Regions from separate parts of the Lysobacter sp. Root604 genome, predicted to be linked through region 1. Evidence: riboswitches for the same ligand, from Rfam matches in the RefSeq annotation. Region 1 holds a riboswitch; each other region holds the start of a gene.
What was found. A riboswitch is a leader RNA that binds a small molecule or an ion and turns the genes downstream of it on or off. The one in region 1 is predicted to bind cobalamin.

Region 1 (4,201 bases):
GCTTCTAGACCCCGGTTTCGATCTCACCCTGCGGCCGATGCGCTATCCGCATTTCTACGAGATGTACCGCGACGCCATCCGTAACACCTGGACCGTCGAAGAGGTCGATTTCTCGCAGGACGTCAACGACCTCAAGCACAAGTTCGGCCCGGCCGAGCGGCATCTGGTCGAACGCCTGGTCGCATTCTTCGCCACCGGCGACAGCATCGTGGCCAACAATCTGGTGCTGAACCTGTACCAGCACATCAACGCGCCCGAGGCGCGCATGTACTTGTCGCGGCAGTTGTACGAGGAAGCGCTGCACGTGCAGTTCTACCTGACCCTGCTCGACACCTACCTGCCCGACCCGAACGAGCGCGCCAAGGCCTTCGACGCGGTCGAGAACATTCCCTCGATCCGCGCCAAGGCCGAGTTCTGCTTCCGCTGGATCGACTCAGTGCAGGACCTCAAGCGCATCGAGACGCGCGAACAGCGCCGCCAGTTCCTGCTCAACCTGATCTGCTTCGCCGGCTGCATCGAGGGTCTGTTCTTCTTCGCCGCCTTCGCCTACGTCTATTACCTGCGCTCGCGCGGCCTGCTCAACGGCCTGGCCTCGGGCACCAACTGGGTGTTCCGCGACGAAAGCTGCCACATGGCGTTCGCGTTCGAGGTAATCCGCACCGCGCGCGAGGAAGAGCCCGACCTGTTCGACGCCGACCTGCGCGCGCAGGTGGTGAAGATGTTCGAGGACGCGGTGAACTGCGAACTCCAGTTCGCCCAGGACGTGCTGTCCGGCGGCGTGGTCGGCCTGTCGCTGAAGGACATGCGCCAGTACCTGGAGTACTGCGCCGACCAGCGCATGGCCCAGCTGGGCATGCCCAAGCATTTCGGCGCCACCAACCCCTTCGGCTTCATGGACCTGCAGGACGTGCAGGAAGTGACCAACTTCTTCGAGCGCCGGGTCTCGGCGTATCAGGTCGGCGTACAGGGCGAAGTGGCGTTCGACGAGGCGTTTTGATTCAGGCGGGTGAGATACCCGCGCGCCGAAACCTCTCCGACCTGCTTAAGGCCCCTCTCCCGCTCGCGGGAGAGGGGTTGGGGTGAGGGCGTGAGCGCCAACGGCGCGAATGCCTTTGCTTTGATTCCTAGCCGCTAAAGCAAAAGCGCCCCTCACCCTAACCCTCTCCCGCAAGCGGGAGAGGGAACTGTTCGCTACGACGTCGCTCTCCTCGCTCTGCCGGGAAACAAACCCATGACCGAAGCCCGTATCATCGAAATCGTCTTCCCCGATCACACCAACCACCTGGGCACCCTGTTCGGCGGCCAGGCCCTGGCCTGGATGGACAAGGCCGCCTTCGTCGCCGCCTCGCGCTACGCGCGGCGCACGGTGGTGACCGCGCGCTCGGAACAGATCGACTTCCACACCGCGGTGCCCAAGGGCGCGCTGGTGGAGCTGATCGCACGCGTGGTCTCGGTGGGTCGCACCTCGATGCAGGTCGAGGTCGAGATGCACTGCGAGGACCTGCTCAGCGGCGAATCGCAACTGGCCACGCGCGGGCGCTTCACCATGATCGCGCTCGATCGCGACGGCGTGCCGACGCCGGTGCCGGCGCTGGAATCCGCTGCGGCCTGAACCCGCGAACGTCGATTGACGGGCCCCGCTCCTAGGCGTACTTTGGCAGCCGTCATGGTGACCATCGCTTCATAAAGATAAAGCGATGCGACAAGACGCCGCCGGTTCGCGCCGGCGACGGCTAGAGGGAATCCGGTACGGACTCGCGTCCAATTCCGGAGCTGCCCCGCAGCGGTATAGGGAACGACCTCCGTCAGGCACTGGGTGCGAGCCCGGGAAGCGACGGACAGTAGGCGGCGTCGAACCACGCCATGCCCCAAGCCCGAAGACCTGCCATGACCGGAGGGTCCGCCCTCCGTCCGACTCCGGCCCCGCGGGTCGGCGCGTGCGTGCGGCCATGGCCGTTCGCCCTCGCCCTCCACGGGACCGGTTCGCCCGCGGGGGCGAAGGTCGAAGGCAGGTCGTGCTCCGGCGTCGCCGCATCCGCGGCGGGCGGTCGCGCGTGCGTACCCGCCTTCCTTCGTTGCCCTGCTCATGCCCACACGCATCGCAGGAGACTTCAATGATCAGCGTTACCCACCTCGGCTTCCCGCGCATCGGCGCGCGACGCGAGCTCAAGCAAGCCCTGGAATCGTTCTGGAAAGGCGAGATCGCGGCCGGCGATCTGCACGACACCGCACTCACGCTGCGCGCACGCCACTGGACGCTGGCGCGCGACGCCGGCGCCGACGTCGTGCCTTGCAACGACTTCTCGCTCTACGACCATGTGCTGGACACCGCCGTCCTGTTCGACGCGGTGCCCGCACCCTATCGCGATACCTTGGATGCCGATCCCCTGGCCGGTTACTTCGCGCTCGCGCGTGGCCTGCAGGACGCGCGCCACGACCTGCGCGCCCTGGAAATGACCAAGTGGTTCGATACCAACTACCACTACCTGGTGCCGCAGTTCGAGTGCGATCAGCGCTTCGCGCTGCGCGGCGACAAGCCGCTGGCCGAGCTCGCCGAAGCGCAGGCGCTTGGCCTGCAGGCACGGCCGGTGCTGCTGGGGCCGGTGTCGCTGCTCAAGCTCGGCAAGCGCCGCGACGGCGGCGATCCACGCGAGTTGCTGGACGCGCTGCTGCCGGCCTACGCCGAACTGCTGACCCGATTGAAGGCGGCGGGCGCGCAATGGGTGCAGTTGGACGAGCCCTGCCTCGCGCTGGATCTCGATGACGACGATCGCCGGGCCTATCGTCGCGCCTACGACGCGCTGGCCGGCGTCGATGCGCCCGCGCGCCTGCTCGCCAGCTACTTCGGCGGGCTGGGCGACAACGCCGAACTGGCCGCCGCCCTGCCCGTGCAGGCCCTGCACCTGGATCTGGTGCGCGCGCCCGGCCAGCTCGAAGCGCTGCTGCCCAAGCTGCCCGAAGACCGCGCGCTCAGTCTGGGCGTGGTCGACGGCCGCAACATCTGGCGCGCCGATCTCGACGCGGCGCTCAGTCTGGCGCGCCGCGCCGGTACGCGCGCGCAGTGGCTGGCGCCGTCGTGCTCGCTGCTGCACGTGCCGATCGACCTGGGCCTGGAACGCAAGCTGCCGCCGCCGTTGCAGCAGTGGATGGCCTACGCCAAGCAGAAGCTCGAGGAACTGCGCCTGCTCGCCGACACCCTGGCCGACGACGACCGTGCGGCGGGCGCCTTGGGCGCGGCCGCGAGCGCGCGCGCCGCGCGCCTGGCCTCGCCGCTGCTGCGCGACACCCAGGTGCGCGCCAAGCTGGCCGCGGTGGTGCCAGCGATGACCCAACGCGATTCGGCCTATGCGCAGCGCGCGCGGGTGCAGGCGCAGCGTCTGAAGCTGCCCGACTTCCCGACCACCACGATCGGCTCGTTCCCGCAGACCTCGCAGGTGCGCCAGGCGCGCGCCGAGCACAAGGCCGGGCGCCTGGACGACGCCGGCTATCGCGCCTTCCTCGAGCGCGAGACCGAGCTGTGCCTGCGCGAACAGGAAGCGTTGGGCCTGGACGTGCTGGTGCACGGCGAGTTCGAACGCAACGACATGGTCGAGTACTTCGGCGAGCAACTGTCCGGCTTCGCCTTCACCGCCCACGGCTGGGTGCAGAGCTACGGCTCGCGCTGCGTGAAACCGCCGGTGCTGTACGGCGACGTCGCCCGCCCGCGCGCGATGACGGTGGACTGGGCGCGCTACGCGCAGTCGCTGACGCCGCGCCCGGTCAAGGGCATGCTGACCGGGCCGGTCACGATCCTGCAGTGGTCGTTCGTGCGCGACGACCAGCCGCGCGCCGACACCTGCCGCCAGATCGCCCTGGCCTTGCGCGAGGAAGTGCTGGACCTGGAGGCGGCCGGCATCGCGGTGATCCAGATCGACGAGCCCGCGTTGCGCGAAGGCCTGCCGCTGCGCCGCGCCGACTGGCCGGCCTACCTCGCCTGGGCAGGCGAAGCCTTCCGCCTGGCCGCCAGCGGCGTCGACGACGCCACCCAGATCCACACCCACATGTGCTACGCCGAGTTCAACGACATCATCGAGGCGGTGGCCGCATTGGACGCCGACGTGATTTCGATCGAGACCTCGCGCTCGCGCATGGAGCTGCTGGAGGCGTTCGTGCGCTACCGCTACCCCAACGGCATCGGCCCCGGCGTCTACGACATCCACTC
Region 2 (4,201 bases), on a different contig from region 1:
CAACGAACTGATCGCCGCCGCCGAGGCCGCCACCGCCCTGCTGCCCGCGCCGCGCAACCGCCCGGCCGCCGGCCCGGTGCGCACCACCGTGCTGACCGAGGACACCGTGGCGATGCCGCCGTCCTACGACGACGGCTTCGACGACGAGCCTGCGGGCGAAGGCCGCGACGAGGCGGAAGAGCGGGAGTAAGGCAGTCCTGCGTTCCGCTTTGCGGCGCGGATTAGCGGCGCTTGGTTACGCCCCCGACCTGGCTTTCCCTGCTCCCAACAGTGGGAGGCGGTGCCCCGTTCGGCAGGCTCAGGACGGGCTGCGGACCGGATGAAGAGCCGGGATGAAGTTGGAGCTGCGCGCTCTGCGCCGGGCCCTCACCCCAACCCCTCTCCCGCGAGCGGGAGAGGGGCTCACAGCGCTAGTTCTTGATCTCCCCCTTTCCGCTTGCGGGAGASGTTCTTGATCTMCCCTTCTCCCGCTTGCGGGAGAAGGTGCCCGCAGGGCGGATGAGGGCGCGCGGCGYGGTTCAAGCAACGCACTCGCGCCGGGCCCTCACCCCAACCCCTCTCCCGCYAGCGGGAGAGGGGCTCGCAACGCTAGCTTTTGATCTTCCCCTGCCTGCTTGCGGGAGAGGTTCTTGATCTTTCTCCCGCTTGCGGGAGAAGGTGCCCGCAGGGCGGATGAGGGCACGTGGCGGGGTTCAAGCAACGCATCCGCATCGTCCCTCACCCCAACCCCTCTCCCGCGAGCGGGAGAGGGGCTCACAGCGCTGGTTCTTGATCTCCCCCTTTCCGCTTGCGGGAGAGGTTCTTGATCTMCCCTTCTCCCGCTTGCGGGAGAGGTTCTTGATCTTCCCTTCTCCCGCTTGCGGGAGAAGGTGCCCGCAGGGCGGATGAGGGGCTAATGGCCACGCCCCCCGCTCCTTTTGGCCCCTGCGCCCCCGATCGCGTAGACTGCGCGCGCTTCGAGGTGACCCCCGGCATCCGCCGTCAGGGTTGAAACGGGAAGCCGGTGACGCCCCAGCGCTGCGACAGCGCGATCGGGCCAGCCCGGCACTGCCCCCGCAACGGTAAGCGAGTCGACCGCGGCAACCGCCACTGTGCTCAGCACGGGAAGGCGCCGCGCACGGGACCCCGGTCCCGGCTCGCGAGTCCGGAGACCGGCCCCGACGCGCGACTGGTTGCGATGCGGAGGGCGTCGCGGCGGCGACCGTCGGCGCGTTCAGCGCCCGCATTCGCGGCCCCTCTCTCCTCGCGACTCCCTCGATCGACGGCGCGGCTCCACCGCCGCGCCCCTGGAGTTTGCTCATGCGTGTTCCCAAGCTGTCCCTGGCCATCGCCGCCGCCCTCGCCCTGCCCGCTCTCGCGCAGGCGCAGCCGAACGACGACGCCACCGATCTGGACGATGTCGTCGTCACCGCCACCCGCACCGCGATCAGCGCCAACGACGCGCTGTCGCCGGTCGAAGTGATCACCCACGACGACATCGCGCGCAGCCAGGCGCGCTCGCTGCCCGACCTGCTGCGCGGCCGCGCCGGCCTCTCGGTCGGCAACCAGGGCGGCCTGGGCAAGCTGACCACGCTGTCGCTGCGCGGCAGCGAGACCGACCACGTGCTGGTCCTGGTCGACGGCATCCGCATCGGCTCGGCGACCTCCGGCCTGGCTTCGTTCCAGGACCTGCCGGTCGCCCTGATCGACCGCATCGAAATCGTGCGCGGCCCGCGCTCCAGCCTGTACGGCGCCGACGCGATCGGCGGCGTGATCCAGATCTTCACCCGCCGCGACCGCGACGCCGTCGCCCCGCGCGCCAGCGTCACCGTCGGCAGCCACGGCGGCCGCGAAGCCAGCGCCGGCATCGGCGGCCGCGTCGGCCGCGGCTGGTTCGGCGCCGACGCCGCCTACCAGCGCACCGACGGCATCAATGCCTGCGACGGCTCCAGCACCCTGTTCGCCGGCTGCTTCACCGAAGAGCCCGACCGCGACGGCTACCGCAACCGCTCGCTGTCGCTGCGCGGTGGCTTCGATGCCACCGACACCCTGAGCTTCGAAGGCCATGTGCTGCGCGCCGAAGGCGAGAACGAGTACGACGGCAGCTTCGTCAACTACTCCGAGATCGTGCAGCAGGTGGTCGGCGCCAAGGGCACCTGGCGTCCTTCCGAAAACCTGCGCCTGCAGGTCAGCGCCGGCCGCAATCGCGACGAGTCCGACAACTTCCTCGGCAACGTGCCCAACGGTTACTTCGCCACCAACCGCGACAGCTTCACCGTGCAGACCGACTACGGCGTCGGCGAAGGCCAGCTGCTGAGCGTGGGCTTCGACTGGCTGCGCGACCACGCCGACAGCGACACCGCCTACGACAAGAACGAGCGCGATAACCGCGCCGGCTTCGTCCAGTACCAGGGCCGCTTCGGCGCGCAGTCGATCGAGGCCAGCCTGCGCCGCGACGACAACGACCAGTTCGGCGGCCACACCACCGGCAGCATCGCCTGGGGCCTGGGCTTCGCCGAACACTGGCGTCTGACCGCGGGCTACGGCACCGCCTTCAAAGCCCCGACCTTCAACGAGCTCTACTACCCGTTCTTCGGCAACCCGGCGCTGCGCCCGGAAGAGTCCAAGACCTGGGAGCTTGGCCTGGCCTACCGCAGCGAGCGCTTCAACGCGCGCATCGACGGTTTCAGCACCCAGGTCGACGACCTGATCGCCTACGACGCCGCGATCTTCCTGCCCAACAACATCGAGCGCGCGCGTGTGCGCGGCGCCGAGATCGGCATCGACACCACCGTCGCCGATTGGGCCGTGGCCGCCAGCGCCAGCTTCCTCGACAGCGAGAACCGGGTCGGCTTCTACGCCGGCAACGATCTGCCGCGTCGCGCCAAGCGCAGCGCGCGCGTCGACATCGACCGCGCCTTCGGCGACTTCCGCTTCGGCGTGACCGCGGTCGGTTCCAGCGCGCGTTACGACGACGTCGCCAACAGCCGCCGCGTCGGCGGCTACGGCACCCTGGACCTGCGCGCCGAATACGCGCTCACCGCGGCCTGGTCGCTGCAGGCGCGCGTGGCCAATGTCTTCGACCGCGACTACGAGACCATCTCGTTCTACAACCAGCCCGGTCGCGAATGGTTCCTGACCTTGCGTTACGCACCGGCCCGCTGAGCCGGACGCGCGTTCAAGCTCTCGAAAGCCCGGCTCCGCCGGGCTTTCTTTTGCGGCGAGCCGGGCGGTGGGCGGGCTCGCGTCTGCCGCGGCGCTGCGAGGCCACGGACCGTCCGACCCGGCGCGCCGTACCGTGCCCAAACCCTCACAGATCCACCAATTCAGTGACATTACTGAGCGCTCCGATCCGGCGTGGATCGGGCGCGCCCCCTGCGAAGGTCCAATCGGATCTCCGGTCGGAGGGCGTACGATAGCCGCAGCGGACCGGCGCCACGCCACGCATCGGCGCACCCCAGCTCCGCCCACTCACCGCAGCGGCAGACAGCCTCATGAGCGACGTCAGCGCACGCGCCCTGGACTTGTTCGACGACTATATCGAGATGCCTCCGGCGCAGCGCGAACGCGCGCTCGCGGAGCTGTCCACGCGCGACCCCGAGCTGTATCGCGCGCTGCAGGCCCTGCTGGATTCCGATGCGAATGCCGACAGCAGCCTGCTGGACCGTTCGCCGGCGGCGCTGGTGGAGCAGCGGCGCGCCCGCGAAAGTCGCGATCAAGCCGATGCCGGACCCGATCCTCGCCTCGGCACTCGCCTGGGGCCCTGGCGCATCGAGCGCCTGATCGCGCGCGGCGGCATGGGCAGCGTGTACGAAGCTCAGCGCGACGACGGCCAATATCGGCAGCGGGTCGCGCTCAAATGCATCCTCGCCGAGCTGGCGACGCCGGCGCTGATCGCGGCCTTCCGCGACGAACGCAATGTGCTGGCGCGCCTCGACCACCCGGGCATCGCCGCGCTGATCGACGCCGGCGTGGACGACACCGGTCATCCCTGGTTCGCGATGCGTTACGTCGAAGGCATCGCCATCGACACCTGGTGCGACCGCCATCGCGCTAGCGTGCGGCAGCGCGTCGACCTGTTGATCCAGGCCTGCGAAGCGCTGGGCTATGCCCATGCCCAGGGCGTACTGCACCGCGACATCAAGCCATCCAATCTGCTGGTCGGCGTCGACGGGCGCGTGCAGCTGGTCGACTTCGGCATCGCCTCCACCTTCGTCGCGCT
Region 3 (4,201 bases), on a different contig from region 1:
CATAGGCGCGGCCGCTGTACCACAGCGCCGCGTACGCCAGCAGCAGGAAGGCGTACGACGGCGTGACGCAGTAGTGCTGGAAGAAGCTCTTGCCCTGGGCCTGGATCGCGATCCAGTCGATCGCCACCGCCAGCACCAGGAAAGCGACGAAACCCAGGTGCTTGCGCAGCCAGAGGCCGCCGAGGAAGAACACCGCCATCGACGCATCGGGCAGGTGCAGCGCGTCGCCGAAGTGGTGGAAGCGGGTGGCGACCATGACCGCGGCGAGTGCGGTGAACAGACTGTAGTGGACGGATCGGCTGAGAGCGTTCATCGGCGGCCTCGGTGGCGTGGACGGGACGGTGGTGGCGAAAGCGCGGCGATCAGTTCGCCGCGCGGTAGCGCAAGGTCAACAGGTAGTTGCGGCCGGGCTGGTTGTAGTAGGCCGCGGTCTCGTAGCGCTGGTTGAACACGTTGTTGGCCGCCAGCTGCAGGCTCCAGGAATCGTCGAAACGGAAGCCCAGGCGCAGGTCGGTGGTGGCGTAGCCGTCCAGACGGCGCGTGTTGGCCAGATCGTCGAAACGTTCGCCGGCGACGTAGACGCTGCCGCCCAGGCTGAAGCGGCCGTAGCGACGGTCGGCATCGAAGCGTGCGCTTTCGCGCGCGCGGCGCGGCAGGATCTTGTCGCGGCTGGCGCCGCGGCTGTCGTTGCGCGGATCCAGCCAGGTCGCGCTGGCGCGCAGGTCCCAACCGGCCAGGACGGTATCGACCGTGGCCTCCACGCCCTGGATGCGCGCGCGATCGATGTTGCCGGGCAGACCGATCGAAGCATCGAACGCGATCAATTCATCGACTCGGGTCTCGTAGGCGTTGAGCGACCAGCCGCCCCAGGCGTGTTCGCCGCGCAGGCCGAGTTCGAAGCTGCGCGACTCCTCCGGCTTGAGATCGGCGTTGCCGAAGCCGGGAAAGTACAGCTCGTTGAAGGTCGGCGCCTTGAACGCGGTGCCGTAGCTCGCGGTCAGGCGCAGCTGTTCGCTGAGGTTCCAGCCCCACAGCGCGCTGCCGGTGGTCTGGCCGCCGAACTGGCTGTCGTCGTCGCGGCGCAGGCTGGCCTGCAGCGCGTGCGCGCCAGATTCGCGCTGGTACTGGCCGAACAGGCCGCGGTTGATGCGGTGGTCGTGGGCGTAGACGGTGCTGCTTTCCACCTCGTCGCGCTGCCAGTCGTAGCCCAGGGTGAGCAGGCCGCCGCCGAGGCCGAAGTCACCCTGCAGCGAGCCCAGCTTGCGGCGCGTATTGAAGGTGCTGGAGTAGACGCCGTTGCGGTAGGTGTCGCTGAGGTCGCTGCTGCGGCCCAGGTTGAGGGTCAGCGTGGCCTGTTCGCTGGGCGCGTAGCGCAGGCGTCCGCCGGCGACCTGCTGCACGGTGTCGGCCTGGTTGTTGGTGCTGCCGTCGTATTCGTTACGGCCTTCGGCGCGGAACAGGCGCGCTTCGGCGTCCCAGGCGTCGTTGAAGCGGTAGCCGCCCTGCGCGGTCAGCGACAGGTTGCGGTAGCCGTCGCGGTCGGGCGAGTGGGTGAAGCAGCCGGCGCCGCCCGGCGAGGGCTTGCCGCGACAGGCGTTGATGCCGTCGGTGTCCTCGCTGGCGGCGTTGATCGAGTACCAGCCGTTGTCGCTCTTTCCGCCCACGCCCAGGGTGCCGCGACGCGTCTGCCAGCTGCCGATCGAGGCGCTGGCGTGCGGCGCGAACGCGCCTTGCGGGCGGCGGGTGAAGATCTGGATCACGCCGCCCAGGGCCTCGGAGCCGTACAAGCTGGAGAACGGGCCGCGCACGATCTCGATGCGCTCGATCTGTTCGACCGGAATGTCCTGCAGCGAGGCGCCGCCGCTGGTGGCCGAGCCGATCTTGATGCCGTCCACCAGCACCAGCACATGGTCGGACTCGGTGCCGCGCAGGAACAGCGAGGTCGACTTGCCGGGGCCGCCGTTGTTGGCCATCGACAGGCCGGGCGTGCCGCGCAGCAGGTCGGGCAAGTTGGCCGGCTGCAGGCGTTCGATGTCGTCGCGGTCGATCACGGTGACCGAGGCCAGGGTCGCGTCCTGGGTCTGCGCGGTGCGGCTGGCGGTCACCACGACCTGGTCGAGGTCGGTGGCGGCGTCGGCGGCCCAAACCGGGACCACGACGGACAGCAGCGCCGTCGCCAGCGCGGTGCGGCGAAGCGCGTAAGGGTGGAAATTCAAAGCATGGCTCCTGATCCGCGCCTACCCGCGCGGAAACGATGGGTCGGAGACACGCGGAGGGAACGACGAGGCGGCGACGCGCGGACGCAAGGCAGCCCCATGACAGCGCCCACCGCGTGTCGGGTCAGCCTCAGGCCGGTCTCCGGGCTTGCAAGCGAGGGCCTCCAGCCCTCCGATCCGCGCCTTCCCATGCATGCGCACAGTGGCTTCGTTGCGGATCGTTCGTCTTACTTACCGTTGCGGGGGCAGCTCCGGAATTGCCGTCGCTCCGTTCGGAGGACTGGCGCACCGGATTCCCGTTTCAATCGCCGGCGGGGCCGGCGATCACCTCAAGCCCGCGCATGGTAGCAGCCCCGGATCGGTCCGCCCCCATGAGCAAACGGCATGAGCCGGGCCCCGGGCCTGTGGCGATAACCGCCCGCAGCCGGGCTAAGTCGGCCTGATGTGCCACCTGGCATAGCTGATGCGCATCCGATGTCTAAAACCATGACGTACGGCTATCTACCTATACGAAAGTGGGTTTGACCCAGTTGTTATAACCGTGTTAAACCAAAATGACATCGTTACCAATCCCCCCGCCGCAAGGAGCCGCGCACCATGTCCGTAGCCGTCCGCGCCGTACGCCGTCCGCTCGTCCTCGCCCCCTTGTCGCTGGCCCTGATCGCCGCGCTCGCCTCCCCGGCCTATGCCCAGGACGCGGCCGCCCCGGGCGAGCCGGCCTCCGAGGCCCATACCCTGGACCAGGTGATCGTCACCGGCACCCGGGTCAGCGATCGCACCGTCGCCGAGTCCAGCGCGCCGATCGACATCATCACTCCGGAGGCGCTGGAAGCCACCGGCACGGTCGAACTCGCGACCGCGCTGGCGCGCGCCCTGCCCTCGCTGAACTTCCCGCGCCCGGCCATCACCGACGGCACCGACGCCGTGCGCCCCGCGCAGCTGCGCGGCCTGGCGCCGGACCAGGTGCTGGTGCTGGTCAACGGCAAGCGCCGGCACACCACCGCGCTGATCAACCTCAACGGCAGCCAGGGTCGCGGTTCCTCGCCGGTCGACCTCAACGCGATCCCGATCGCCTCGATCGAACGCGTGGAAGTGCTGCGCGACGGCGCCTCGGCGCAGTACGGCTCCGACGCGATCGCCGGGGTGGTCAACATCGTGCTCAAGGGCAGCGACCACGGCGGCAGCATCGCCGCGCGCTACGGGCAATACAGCGCCGGCGACGGCGAGCAGTACCAGCTGTCCGGCGACGCCGGCTTCAAGCTCGGCGAAAACGGCAAGCTGCACCTGGCCGCGCAGGGCGGCCACCAGGACCAGACCAACCGCGCGCGCCCGTTCCAAGGCGTGGTCGAACAGCGCTACGGCGATCCCGAGATCGATAGCGGCGCGGTGTCCTACAACGGCGAATACAGTCCGGTCGACTACCTGACCTTCTATTCCTTCGGCAGCTACAGCAAGCGCGACGTGCTCTCCAACGGCTACTTCCGCTTCGCCGCCGACCCGCGCAACATCCCCTCGATCTACCCGAACGGCTTCCTGCCGCAGATCCACAACGTCAGCAAGGACCGCTCGACGGTGGTCGGCCTGCGCTCGGAAACCGCCGGCGGCACCCAGATCGATTTCAGCTACAACTACGGCCACAACGAACTCAGCTTCGACATCGAGCACACCCTCAACCGCAGCCTGGGCCCGACCTCGCCGACGCAGTTCTATGCGGGCGCGCTCGAAGTCACGCAGCACGTGTTGAACCTGGACTTCGCGCGCCCGGTGGATTTCGGCTGGCAGTATCCGGTGACCTTCGCCTGGGGCGCGGAGTGGCGCGGCGAGGAATTCTCGCAGCGCGCCGGCGAACCGCTGTCCTACGCCAACGGCGGCGTGCCCGCGTCCAACGGCCAGATCATCCCGGGCGCGCAGGTGTTCTCCGGCTTCCGCGCCAGCGACGCCGGCGATTTCGACCGCCACAGCTATTCGCTCTATGCCGACGTCGA

Region 2: another riboswitch for cobalamin. It lies ahead of btuB (TonB-dependent vitamin B12 receptor); the one in region 1 lies ahead of metE (5-methyltetrahydropteroyltriglutamate--homocysteine S-methyltransferase).
Region 3: another riboswitch for cobalamin. It lies ahead of btuB (TonB-dependent vitamin B12 receptor); the one in region 1 lies ahead of metE (5-methyltetrahydropteroyltriglutamate--homocysteine S-methyltransferase).

What each region holds. Positions count from the first base shown of each region.
Region 1 covers NZ_LMGS01000009.1:1,429,321-1,433,521, reverse strand. Annotated here, with positions in the region: gene ASD69_RS14635 (ribonucleotide-diphosphate reductase subunit beta) at 1-997, shown strand, start outside; gene ASD69_RS14630 (acyl-CoA thioesterase) at 1,214-1,612, shown strand; cobalamin riboswitch at 1,689-1,905, shown strand; gene metE (5-methyltetrahydropteroyltriglutamate--homocysteine S-methyltransferase) at 2,115-4,201, shown strand, end outside.
Region 2 covers NZ_LMGS01000010.1:184,518-188,718, forward strand. Annotated here, with positions in the region: gene ASD69_RS22985 (TfoX/Sxy family protein) at 1-190, shown strand, start outside; cobalamin riboswitch at 943-1,175, shown strand; gene btuB (TonB-dependent vitamin B12 receptor) at 1,300-3,144, shown strand; gene ASD69_RS15955 (serine/threonine-protein kinase) at 3,474-4,201, shown strand, end outside.
Region 3 covers NZ_LMGS01000012.1:193,385-197,585, forward strand. Annotated here, with positions in the region: gene ASD69_RS19455 (hypothetical protein) at 1-313, opposite strand, end outside; gene btuB (TonB-dependent vitamin B12 receptor) at 363-2,180, opposite strand; cobalamin riboswitch at 2,332-2,563, opposite strand; gene ASD69_RS19465 (TonB-dependent receptor) at 2,814-4,201, shown strand, end outside.